Regions from separate parts of the Paenibacillus kribbensis genome, predicted to be linked through region 1. Evidence: riboswitches for the same ligand, from Rfam matches in the RefSeq annotation. Region 1 holds a riboswitch; each other region holds the start of a gene.
The links. Region 1 has a riboswitch for cyclic di-AMP ahead of B4V02_RS11610 (3D domain-containing protein). Riboswitches for the same ligand answer to the same signal wherever they lie in the genome.

Region 1 (3,278 bases):
CCCGCTCGCTCGGTATGGGACGGGGCAAAGCTATGCGTCATGTTATTTTACCGCAAGCCTTTAAGTCTATTTTGCCTGCAATCGGTAATGAATTTATTACGATTATTAAAGAATCGTCCATTATTTCCACTATAGGTATGGTGGATATTATGTATCAGGCCCAGGTCATCAAGAATATTACCTACGAAGGATTAAGTCCGTTCTTAATCGCGGCCGCTATTTATTTTGTAATGACATTCAGCTTGTCCAAGCTGCTGGGTTTATGGGAAAGGAAGTTGAGAGCCAGTGATCACCGTTAAGCAACTGCGTAAATCGTTCGGCAAAAACGAAATTTTAAAGGGAATTGATATAGAAATCGCCAAGGGGGAAGTTGTCGTTATCATCGGTCCCAGTGGTTCGGGAAAAAGTACGTTTTTGCGTTGTATGAATCTGCTGGAGCAGCCGACAGACGGCGAGATTTTGTTTGAGGGCGAGCCGATAACGGCCCGTGGCCATAACATTAATGCGACTCGGGAGAAAATGGGCATGGTGTTTCAGCATTTTAACCTGTTCCCGCATAAAACAGTGCTGCAAAACCTGACACTCGCACCAATACAGGTTAAAGGTCAGTCCAACAAGGAAGCAGAGAAAATTGCGTTGGAGCTCCTGCGTACCGTTGGGCTTGAGGATAAGAAGAATACCTATCCGAACCAGCTTTCCGGCGGTCAAAAGCAACGGATTGCGATTGCACGCGCTTTGGCGATGCAGCCGCACGTGATGCTGTTCGATGAGCCTACTTCTGCTTTGGACCCTGAAATGGTTGGGGAAGTTCTCGATGTAATGAAAAAGCTCGCTGAAGGCGGCATGACGATGGTGATTGTCACACATGAAATGGGTTTTGCACGTGAGGTAGGGGATCGGATCATCTTTATGGATAAGGGCCAAATCGTGGAGCAAGGGACACCAGAACAGGTTTTTGGTACGCCAAGCCATGAACGCACCCGAGATTTTCTTGCCAAAGTATTGTAACGAATTGATTCATTAAGTTATAAAGCAACCCCTCCGCAGTCAATAGGGTCTTGACCACAGTCCTATGTCTGACAGGAGGGATTTTTCTTTTTCTGTCACTATTTCCCCATATTTTCGTAATAGATACCGATTTCATAGTGACAAAATTGTAATGAATATAGTATGATGTTCAAGGTTCCCAACATTTTCATGCAGATAAGGTTACAAAATTGTGATATTATGCAGTAAGCCAAAACTTGCCGGGCCAGCATAAAGCTCATGATATACGCCGAATGCTTGGACCAAAACTATGGGAAGTGCGGGGGACGTAACAACGGCAGTCATTCCGATTCGTCATAAGACGGATAGGATTGGAAGCTGCCTAGGGGTGAATTGCACAAGCATAGGGCTTCTCCTGAGTCCGAATCCGACAGCTAACTTCGCAGGCATAACAGAGGAGGTACATATCTTTTGAAACATCTGAAACGTATTGGACAAACCATGAAATTTGCGGTGCTTGCCGCAGCTATTGCAGGGCTGGCACAAACAGCCGGAGTAGCGAATGCCGCTTCGCTACATACCGCCAAAGAGGGCGATACCTTCTTCTTGCTTGCTCAACGTTATGGAGTATCGGTAGACGAACTGACGAAGGCAAACCCGAATATTGCCCCAGGCAACATATACGCAGGTCTGCAAATTATGGTGCCTGGTGACACAGGTGTGAAGGCTGCTTCGGATTCGAAGCCACAGCTTCTTAAGGAGACAGAACCAAATGAGGGTCCAACGATTAAAGCATGGGGCAAAACATTCAATTACAGTAAAGTAGTTGATGTTAAAGCTACAGCATATTCTGCCGCAGGTGATGAAAATGGCAAGTGGGGCGCGGTAGACTACTACGGCAATCCGCTTAAGCTAGGTACGATTGCGGTAGACCCGAACGTAATTCCGATGGGAACGAAGGTGCTAGTTACAGGGTATTCCCACCCCGGCCTGCCAGACCATTCTTTTGTGGCCGTCGCCCGCGATCAGGGCAGTGCCATTACAGGCAAGCGAATTGATATCTTTATTCCTGGCAGCAAATCATTTGTGAACGATTTTGGCTTTCAAAATGTGAAATTATACGTTATTGATAAATAACATTAGCTAGAACACAGAGTAAACAAACATAATATATATTATGTAAACTTAATGCATAGATTGTACAATTTAATAAATGGGATCAGGTTTAAAACAGGCCCACACCTAAAAAGCTGTCTTGACTAGCAGAATGCATCTGCTAGCAGGACAGCTTTTTGGTTGAATCTAGTTCGGTGCTTGCTCCTTAAACAACCCCTTTATTTCCGTTCCGATGTGTGGAGCAGCCGGGGAACTGTAACGAATTTGTAGCCCTTGGCCTTCAGGGACTGAATTAGACCCGGAAGGGCCTGGACTGTGCCTTGCAGGTTGGAGCTTTGGCCTCCGCCTGCGTGCATTAAAATAATGGAGCCGGGCCCGGTAGCAGGGATCACATTGCGCTGGATTTGTTTTTTACTTAGTCCCTTCCAGTCGAGGGAGTCTACATTCCAATTGACAATCATGTAGCCATGGCGACGTGCCCACTGGATTTGAGGCTCCGTGATTTCGCCATATGGTGGACGAATCAGCTTGGGACGAAAACCGGCGCTGGCTTGTAAAATACGTTCTGTTTTCGTAATCTGATTGCGAAAGCGTTCTGGTGTAGCCTTCCTGAAATCCGGATGGGTATAAGAATGGTTCCCTATCGCATGACCTTCACGGATAATACGGCGGATGATACCCGGATGTCTCTCCGCGCGGTGACCTACGATAAAAAAGGTGGCCTTGATGCCGTTCGCGTGCAAAACATCCAAAACCTGTGGCGTATACCTGGAATCGGGTACATCATCAAAAGTTAAGGCAATTTGGCGGGTATGCGGGCCGCACATTTTAAAAATGTCGGCATGTTTTTTTCGCAGCATGCCTAAGGTAGGAGCTGTCCGGTCTGTACTTTGATGTACAGAAGAAGTAACTGCCGCTTCCTTGGGATGGTGCGCTCCGATGCTGGGAGGCACATCCGCGTGAACAGGAAAACTCGTAAATGCTAGTAACAGTGCCATACTTGGTAACACTCCTCTGTACGGCATATGTATTCCCCCTTTCCGTCCAGTGGTACGTGGTACCTAGTGGTGCTCTCAGCTATTATGCACCTGCCCTATTAAAATTATGCCGCTAAATCGGGTTAGGCTCATATGCAATGGGATGATAGCATATGATGATGGATATGAGTGAAGATG
Region 2 (3,278 bases), 1.6 Mb from region 1:
ATACGCCAACCATCCTCCTGTTGAATGGCGACATACAGGCTTTTGATCGCCATACCGTCAAGCGTTGTGAATTGAGGATACAAGTCATTCCGCATGTAATGTTCCAGGTCTTGCATACAGGTCAAGCGTCCGTTATGGAATCGTTCCTCCAATCCATAAGAACGGGTGAAGCCGCCGACGGGTAGGGAAGGGTCCAACAATAATGCGTAATTTAGCAAGCGGTTGCCTTTGTGCAGGGTGGTTCGCCTCCTTGAATCGAAATATTGTGTTATATTATTTAACATATAAGTTGAGTTTATTTGAATACTTAAAGTATTATGTAATATATATTCACATTTATTTTGCTAAAATGTCAAATTAAATATTTTTATAGCTCTTATATGTTATTTAACATAACATAATAAATAATTATTAAATTTTGGTTTACAAATATAAGCTAAGGGAGTATAATAAATCTGTTGCCTCAAAACATTATGATTTGCGGTCGTGGTGGAATGGCAGACACGCTATCTTGAGGGGGTAGTGGGCGTACGCCCGTGGAGGTTCGAGTCCTCTCGACCGCATTATATGGAAGATACGGTTACAAATAGCAAAAATAAAAAAAGCATCCTGACACGTTTTGTGTGAAGGGATGCTTTTTTGTTTTAATCGAATCTTATTTTTCCTGCAAAAGCTTTTCAATATCTCCTGCCAGCTTATCCGGAGTTGTTTGTGGTGCATAGCGCTTAAATACGTTACCTTCGCGTGTGATTAAAAATTTCGTAAAATTCCACTTGATCGCTTTGGAGCCTAATACGCCTGGAGCTGTTTGGGTAAGGTAGCGAAATAAAGGGTGTGCCTGATCACCGTTGACATCTGTCTTGGCAAACATCGGAAAGGAAACTCCGTAGTTGATCTGGCAAAACTCCGAAATCTCCTCGCTGGAACCCGGCTCTTGCTTGGCAAATTGGTTGCTGGGAAATCCCAAAATTTCGAGCCCATGCTCATGATACTGGTCGTATAGCTCCTGTAGCGCTTTATATTGGGGAGTTAGCCCGCATTTACTGGCTGTGTTCACGATGAGCAGAACTTTCCCTTCATATATGGATAACGGGATTTCTTTTCCTTGCAGGGTTTTGGCACCATATTCATAAACGGTCATGGTATCCCTCCTAATTCGATATTCTACAATTAAATCGTAAGCAATTTTATGAAAGGTTGCAAGCCTACAATAGATGTAATGAGTTTTCTTAATACTGTAAAATCGTATTTTGTTCAAAACGGCAAATTGCGCTGCAAATGGAGCGAATTGCGGCGTTTCTCAGCGTAAAAGCAGGTTCAATCGGCGTTTATCTGGTGTATATAGCACATTTTCTTTCGCTTTTACAAAAAAAGGACAAAACTGCTCTCCTTACGCCAATATTGACATGCCTTTCATTTTCGAAAAGGTATGAAAAACCGAGATTAAAGGAGCTGGGAGAAGCATAGTCGTATTGTAAGCGTTATTATTGATCTTCTATGCTTAAAAGGACGATTTATAACCCCGTTGGTGAGCTTTACAGTGCTCCTTGCACGGGTGTATGATTCAAGACGTAATTTCAAATTAACAAGAATGAAGCAGCAACGAATTGTCTAATCGCTGAATTTTGCAGTTGCAAAAGCGGGGGAACCAATCGGGATGTATACGGCTTTGGAAGCCGTAATCTCATGGGGTGAATTTTCCGGCCAAGTGCCGGAAATAGGGCGACTCTCACGTCCAAATCCGACAGCTAACCTCGTAAGCGTACAGGGAGAGGCAACAAACCGCCGTGTGCAGCCATGGTTTATTTTATCATGGATATGTAAGAAGCCGGAGGAAAGCCTTTTTCCTTTGGCTTCTTTTTGTTGTCTTTTTATACCGGGAGAGGAGCTACTGATGGAAGGTCGGTTAATTATCGTCACTGCACCGAATGAAGCGGGCAGAAGTTTTGTGAAATTGCTTATGTTCAAAAAACTGGCGTTTGCGGTACTCACCAATAGCGCTCAGGAGGAACGACAGCTCAAAAAAATGGGTGTGGAGCACATTGTGCGCATCAATACGATGCAAGCGGGAAAATGGAATTTTCCCAAAAAAGAAATTGGTAGCGTGTATTTGTTCGAAAACAGTATGAATCTGACTTGCCGTTTCCTGCAAATATGCCGGCCACTGACATCGGATTTGATCTATGTCATCACGCACGGCTGTAATCCACAAGGAATTTATCGGGGATTAGGAGCGGATCATGTGATCTACACATTGAACGGAGAGGTGGGTTTTCTGCTGAACGGATAAGCGCTTATAACATAGTTATTGATCTGAGGACTGATACGGGAGGGCTTGAACATGATGGATATATACATGCTGCTCGTGCTGGCTGTGAGTTATGGAGCGATACTGCTATTTGTACGCTGGTGCAATGAGCAGACCTCTAAGGGAGGGCGAAGAGGATGATTGTTGTGCTTGTGCTCACGGCTATGGTGTTGGTGTATTTAATCTATGCGCTCCTGAACCCTGAAAAGTTTTAATCGCTATAAGAGGAAACGGGCAGGAACAGCAGATCCGGTATCACAGGTAGCGGGTTTGGCGCAAACGTGTGCACTCGCTTGCTGGTCTGGGTCAGGTCTGTTGTTCCACATGCGCAGGAGCATTTTAAGGAGGAATAGACGATGGAGCTGCTGCAAATTGGAATTGTGCTTGTCATATTGCTGCTCTTGGTAAAGCCAGTGGGCACCTATATGTATCATGTATTCTCAAATGAACCGAATCGGACGGATCGAATTTTCGGTGGAACGGAAAAGCTGATTTATAGGCTAGCAGGCTTGAAAAAGCTGGAGAATATGCGTTGGACTACGTATGTTATGAGCTTTCTCGCGACCAATGTCGTGCTTGTGGTCATCAGCTATGTGCTGCTGCGTTTGCAAGGAATGCTTCCCGGGAATCCGGCTGGAAACGGCAATATGGAAGCGTCATTGGCTTTTAACACGGTAATCAGCTTTATGACCAATACGAATCTCCAGCATTATAGCGGAGAAAGCGGACTTACGTATCTGACACAGATGGCGTTTGTCACGATGATGATGTTCACTTCGGCGGCTTCCGGTTTTGCTGTTGCTGCGGCTTTTATGAGAGGATTGACGCGGCGCGGTGAAGGAATGGGCAATTTTTTTCAGGATTTCATCAAGTCGATTATACGGATTTTCCTGCCGCTGGCCTTTGTGCTTACGCTGGTGCTGGTTGGATTGAAAGTACCACAGACGCTGCAGCCTACGGTGGATATTAC
Region 3 (3,278 bases), 2.7 Mb from region 1:
CAGCACTTCCTCGAGAATAGGCAGCAGCCGCTGATCAATCTCAACAGCAGTTACGACCTTGGCCGATTGTGCCAGCTTTTCGGTCAAAGCACCAATTCCGGGACCGATCTCAAGTGCACCCTTGGTGTCATCCAATCCGGCAGCACTCACGATCTTGTTCAGAATATTTTGATCAATCAGAAAATTTTGTCCCAAACTCTTTTTGAACGAAAAACCGTGCCGTTGAATAATTTCCTTCGTACGGCGCGGTGTTGCTATATCTTGAATCCCTGTCATACGGATATCACAATCCTTCACTTTCGATTTGCGCCAGCGCACTGGCGAATTCCTCACGGCTGATCTGAAATACAGCGAGCCGTTTATGCAGCTGCTTTCCGTTGCAATAGCCAATACCCAGTATATTGCCGAGCGCCATACGGCGTGCAGCAGCATTTGGGTGGGTGATCAGTCCGGCGTCAATCAAATCCGCCCACTCAATCAGTGGATCGGCTCCTTCCACCGTCGTATGTACTCGTGCGAGAGCGTGTCTGATGGCCTCTGGTGAAGCATTCTCCACCCCAATATCTCCTTTACGCGTCGCTTCCGCCTCGGGTATAAAGGCCTGCTTGCAGCCGGGTACCTTGGAGGCGATAATTTTGCGGATGCGCTCTCCTGCATGATCGGGATCAGTCAAAATAATGACACCCCGCCGCTCCTGCGCCAATGCAATTTTGCGCAGCGTCATTTTATTAATGGCAGAGCCGCCAGTTTCTATTGTGTCCGCTTCAACAGCACGACGAATAGCCACTGTATCATCCCGACCCTCGACCACGATCACTTCCTTGATCATTTTACGTTTCCCTCCACTGCTACACAGCATGCTATATTTATCTTTCCCTGCTTTTGAAAACAAAATAAGAAGAGGATATCCTCTTCTTAGCATGGCATAACTATGATGTTAATACTATCGCATTGCCCTGAACATACACAAGCCGTTTTAGTTGATTTCAGGCTTTACCGGTCCGATTACATATACGGTTTTACCGTGCTTGCGACCAAATTGGTTAGCCCGGCTCAAACTCTCATAATACACATCGATTTTGTGGCCTTTAATGGCGCCACCGGTATCCTCCGCACGGCGGAAGCCCACCCCTTCAATGTACACCCACCAACCGATTGGAATGATGCTTGGATCGACAGCGATGGTCCGTCCTTCCGTGACACGTGTACCGGAAGCCGTACGTGTACCAATACCCGGCTCCTGTGAGGAATACGCCGTCATGGATACGTTCTGCAATACTTTACTGTATTTAAAATCTACACCAGCTTTACGGACAGCATTGCCCGAACTCACCCGAGTTGCCTTAACGGCATCTTCCGGACTGACAGAAGCAGCCAGAACGACCGGTTTTTTCTTCGTTCCTACCGCAATTATCTTATCCACACGCTTCTGTGCAACTTCCTTGTTGACCAGCTGCTTGGATACCAATTTTCCGTCATGGTATACCTTCTGAACGTGCTGGACGACAACACCTGATTTACCGCTTTGGAGGACCCGATTATCGCCCTTATAGAGACTCGGATCGGACGTTTTGATGACCTGATAAGGCACCTGTTTCTTCTGTTCGACCTGCTGTTTCTTCACGCGGACGATTTTTATGTCCATGTTAGACGAAACAGAAGCATCGAGCGCAGGGTAAACCTTGTCATTTGACGATAATTTATAGCCCGAAGTGCGAATGGCACCCTCTACTGTATTTTCTGTTGTGTACAGCTTTTTCGTCTCATTGCCTGAGGTCACTTTAACTTGATTGGCACGTTTGATGATTACGCGATCCCCATCCTGTATGGCTCCGTTCAGCGGCATAGAAATCGTATCATGCGGCTGCAGTGAGATGGAATGCTCATTGAGCAAATCCTGGAGCTTGGATTCCCGGGTTTCTACCGCAGATGCCTTACCATTGATGACAAAAAAGACCTGTTTCTTGGATTGAGTGTACACCAGAATTGAAATCATAATCGTTAGTGCAATTAGAAAAATAGCGACCAAAGCAGCCTGGCGCACATTTTCCTTCTTCCAACGTAATACGTAAGACATGCTGGATGAGCGTGACTCATGGGTCTCCTCTTTTTGGAAAATGCCCATTTCCTCCGTCCTCCTTACATAGCCCGCCGTCTAGAGTAAGACATAGTTGAGATTTGACGTGACTATAACAGATTTTCTACAAGACAAGCCCGTAATGCGACTGTCCTGCACCATGTACCCGTCTTCGCGGCATGCTGTCCTCCCCTGTTTAACCACAGTATGATGACAGATTTTCTTTTATTCACAAACAAAAAAAGCCAGAGAAAGAGACTAGAGAGCTCTTTCGTGGCTTCCAGCATGTAGTGAATATGCGGAAAAATCATGCACGAGATGGCTTCTCTCTTGTTTACGCTTACGGGGTTAGCTGTCGGGTTCGGACGTAGAGAGTCGCCCTAGCTTGGGTCAACCGCTCATGGCGGTCGCCTTCACATTCACCCCGAAGACCCAGAAAGAAATCGAAATATGGCTTGACGGACTTGCAGTAAGCCATACCGGTTCCCCCGTTCCCTGTAAAAGGGACTCAGCGAGACTGGTTCATGAAATGACTTGTTGGAGTTTACATTAAATCAACAATTCACTGAAAAGATGATATCCTGTTTCTATGCATGTTGTAAAGCGGGTTTCAAGTACATTTTCCAAAATATTCGGTTAAAATATTGTAATATTCTCGAGTTTCCTGCAACAAATTCATGATTAGCTCCGTCTATCTCATTATTTTGGTTGGTTTCTTCTCTTTCTCATCTGATGTCAAATCGTTCCAAGGCATTTTGGGTCGTTATGGACACCAATTCCTCCACTGTGATCCCCTTGATTTGGGCGGCAGCCTCTGCCACCAGTCTCACATGTGCAGCCTCATTTCGTTTTCCACGAAATGGATGAGGTGTCAGATAAGGTGCGTCCGTTTCAATGAGCAGACGATCCATCGGAACCTGTGCAAGCACCTCTTTGGGCTGCTTTGCATTTTTGAACGTAATTGGCCCACCGAAGGAAAGGTGAAAGCCCATATCCAGCACCATTTTAGCTGTCTCCCAGCTTCCGGAGAAGGAGTGCATGACTCCGCCAACCTCGCTCGCTTTTTCCTCGCGTAAAATCTTAATAATATCTTCATGCGCATCCCGGTTATGGACAACAATGGGCATATTCAGCTCCCGAGCCAGACCAATTTGATTCCGAAGTACCCGGTGCTGTACATCCTTCGGTGATGTATCCCAAT

Region 2: another riboswitch for cyclic di-AMP. It lies ahead of B4V02_RS18665 (hypothetical protein); the one in region 1 lies ahead of B4V02_RS11610 (3D domain-containing protein).
Region 3: another riboswitch for cyclic di-AMP. It lies ahead of B4V02_RS25080 (resuscitation-promoting factor); the one in region 1 lies ahead of B4V02_RS11610 (3D domain-containing protein).

The regions. Positions count from the first base shown of each region.
Region 1 covers NZ_CP020028.1:2,566,325-2,569,602, forward strand. The annotation lists gene B4V02_RS11600 (ABC transporter substrate-binding protein/permease) at 1-299, shown strand, start outside; gene B4V02_RS11605 (amino acid ABC transporter ATP-binding protein) at 286-1,008, shown strand; cyclic di-AMP (ydaO/yuaA leader) riboswitch at 1,278-1,451, shown strand; gene B4V02_RS11610 (3D domain-containing protein) at 1,459-2,124, shown strand; gene B4V02_RS11615 (polysaccharide deacetylase family protein) at 2,322-3,128, opposite strand.
Region 2 covers NZ_CP020028.1:4,194,123-4,197,400, reverse strand. The annotation lists gene B4V02_RS18680 (urease accessory protein UreF) at 1-218, opposite strand, end outside; tRNA gene B4V02_RS18675 (tRNA-Leu) at 481-563, shown strand; gene B4V02_RS18670 (glutathione peroxidase) at 656-1,141, opposite strand; cyclic di-AMP (ydaO/yuaA leader) riboswitch at 1,607-1,779, shown strand; gene B4V02_RS18665 (hypothetical protein) at 1,895-2,290, shown strand; gene kdpF (K(+)-transporting ATPase subunit F) at 2,446-2,523, shown strand; gene kdpA (potassium-transporting ATPase subunit KdpA) at 2,665-3,278, shown strand, end outside.
Region 3 covers NZ_CP020028.1:5,624,356-5,627,633, forward strand. The annotation lists gene rsmA (16S rRNA (adenine(1518)-N(6)/adenine(1519)-N(6))-dimethyltransferase RsmA) at 1-276, opposite strand, end outside; gene rnmV (ribonuclease M5) at 284-829, opposite strand; gene B4V02_RS25080 (resuscitation-promoting factor) at 977-2,125, opposite strand; cyclic di-AMP (ydaO/yuaA leader) riboswitch at 2,400-2,601, opposite strand; gene B4V02_RS25085 (TatD family hydrolase) at 2,803-3,278, opposite strand, start outside.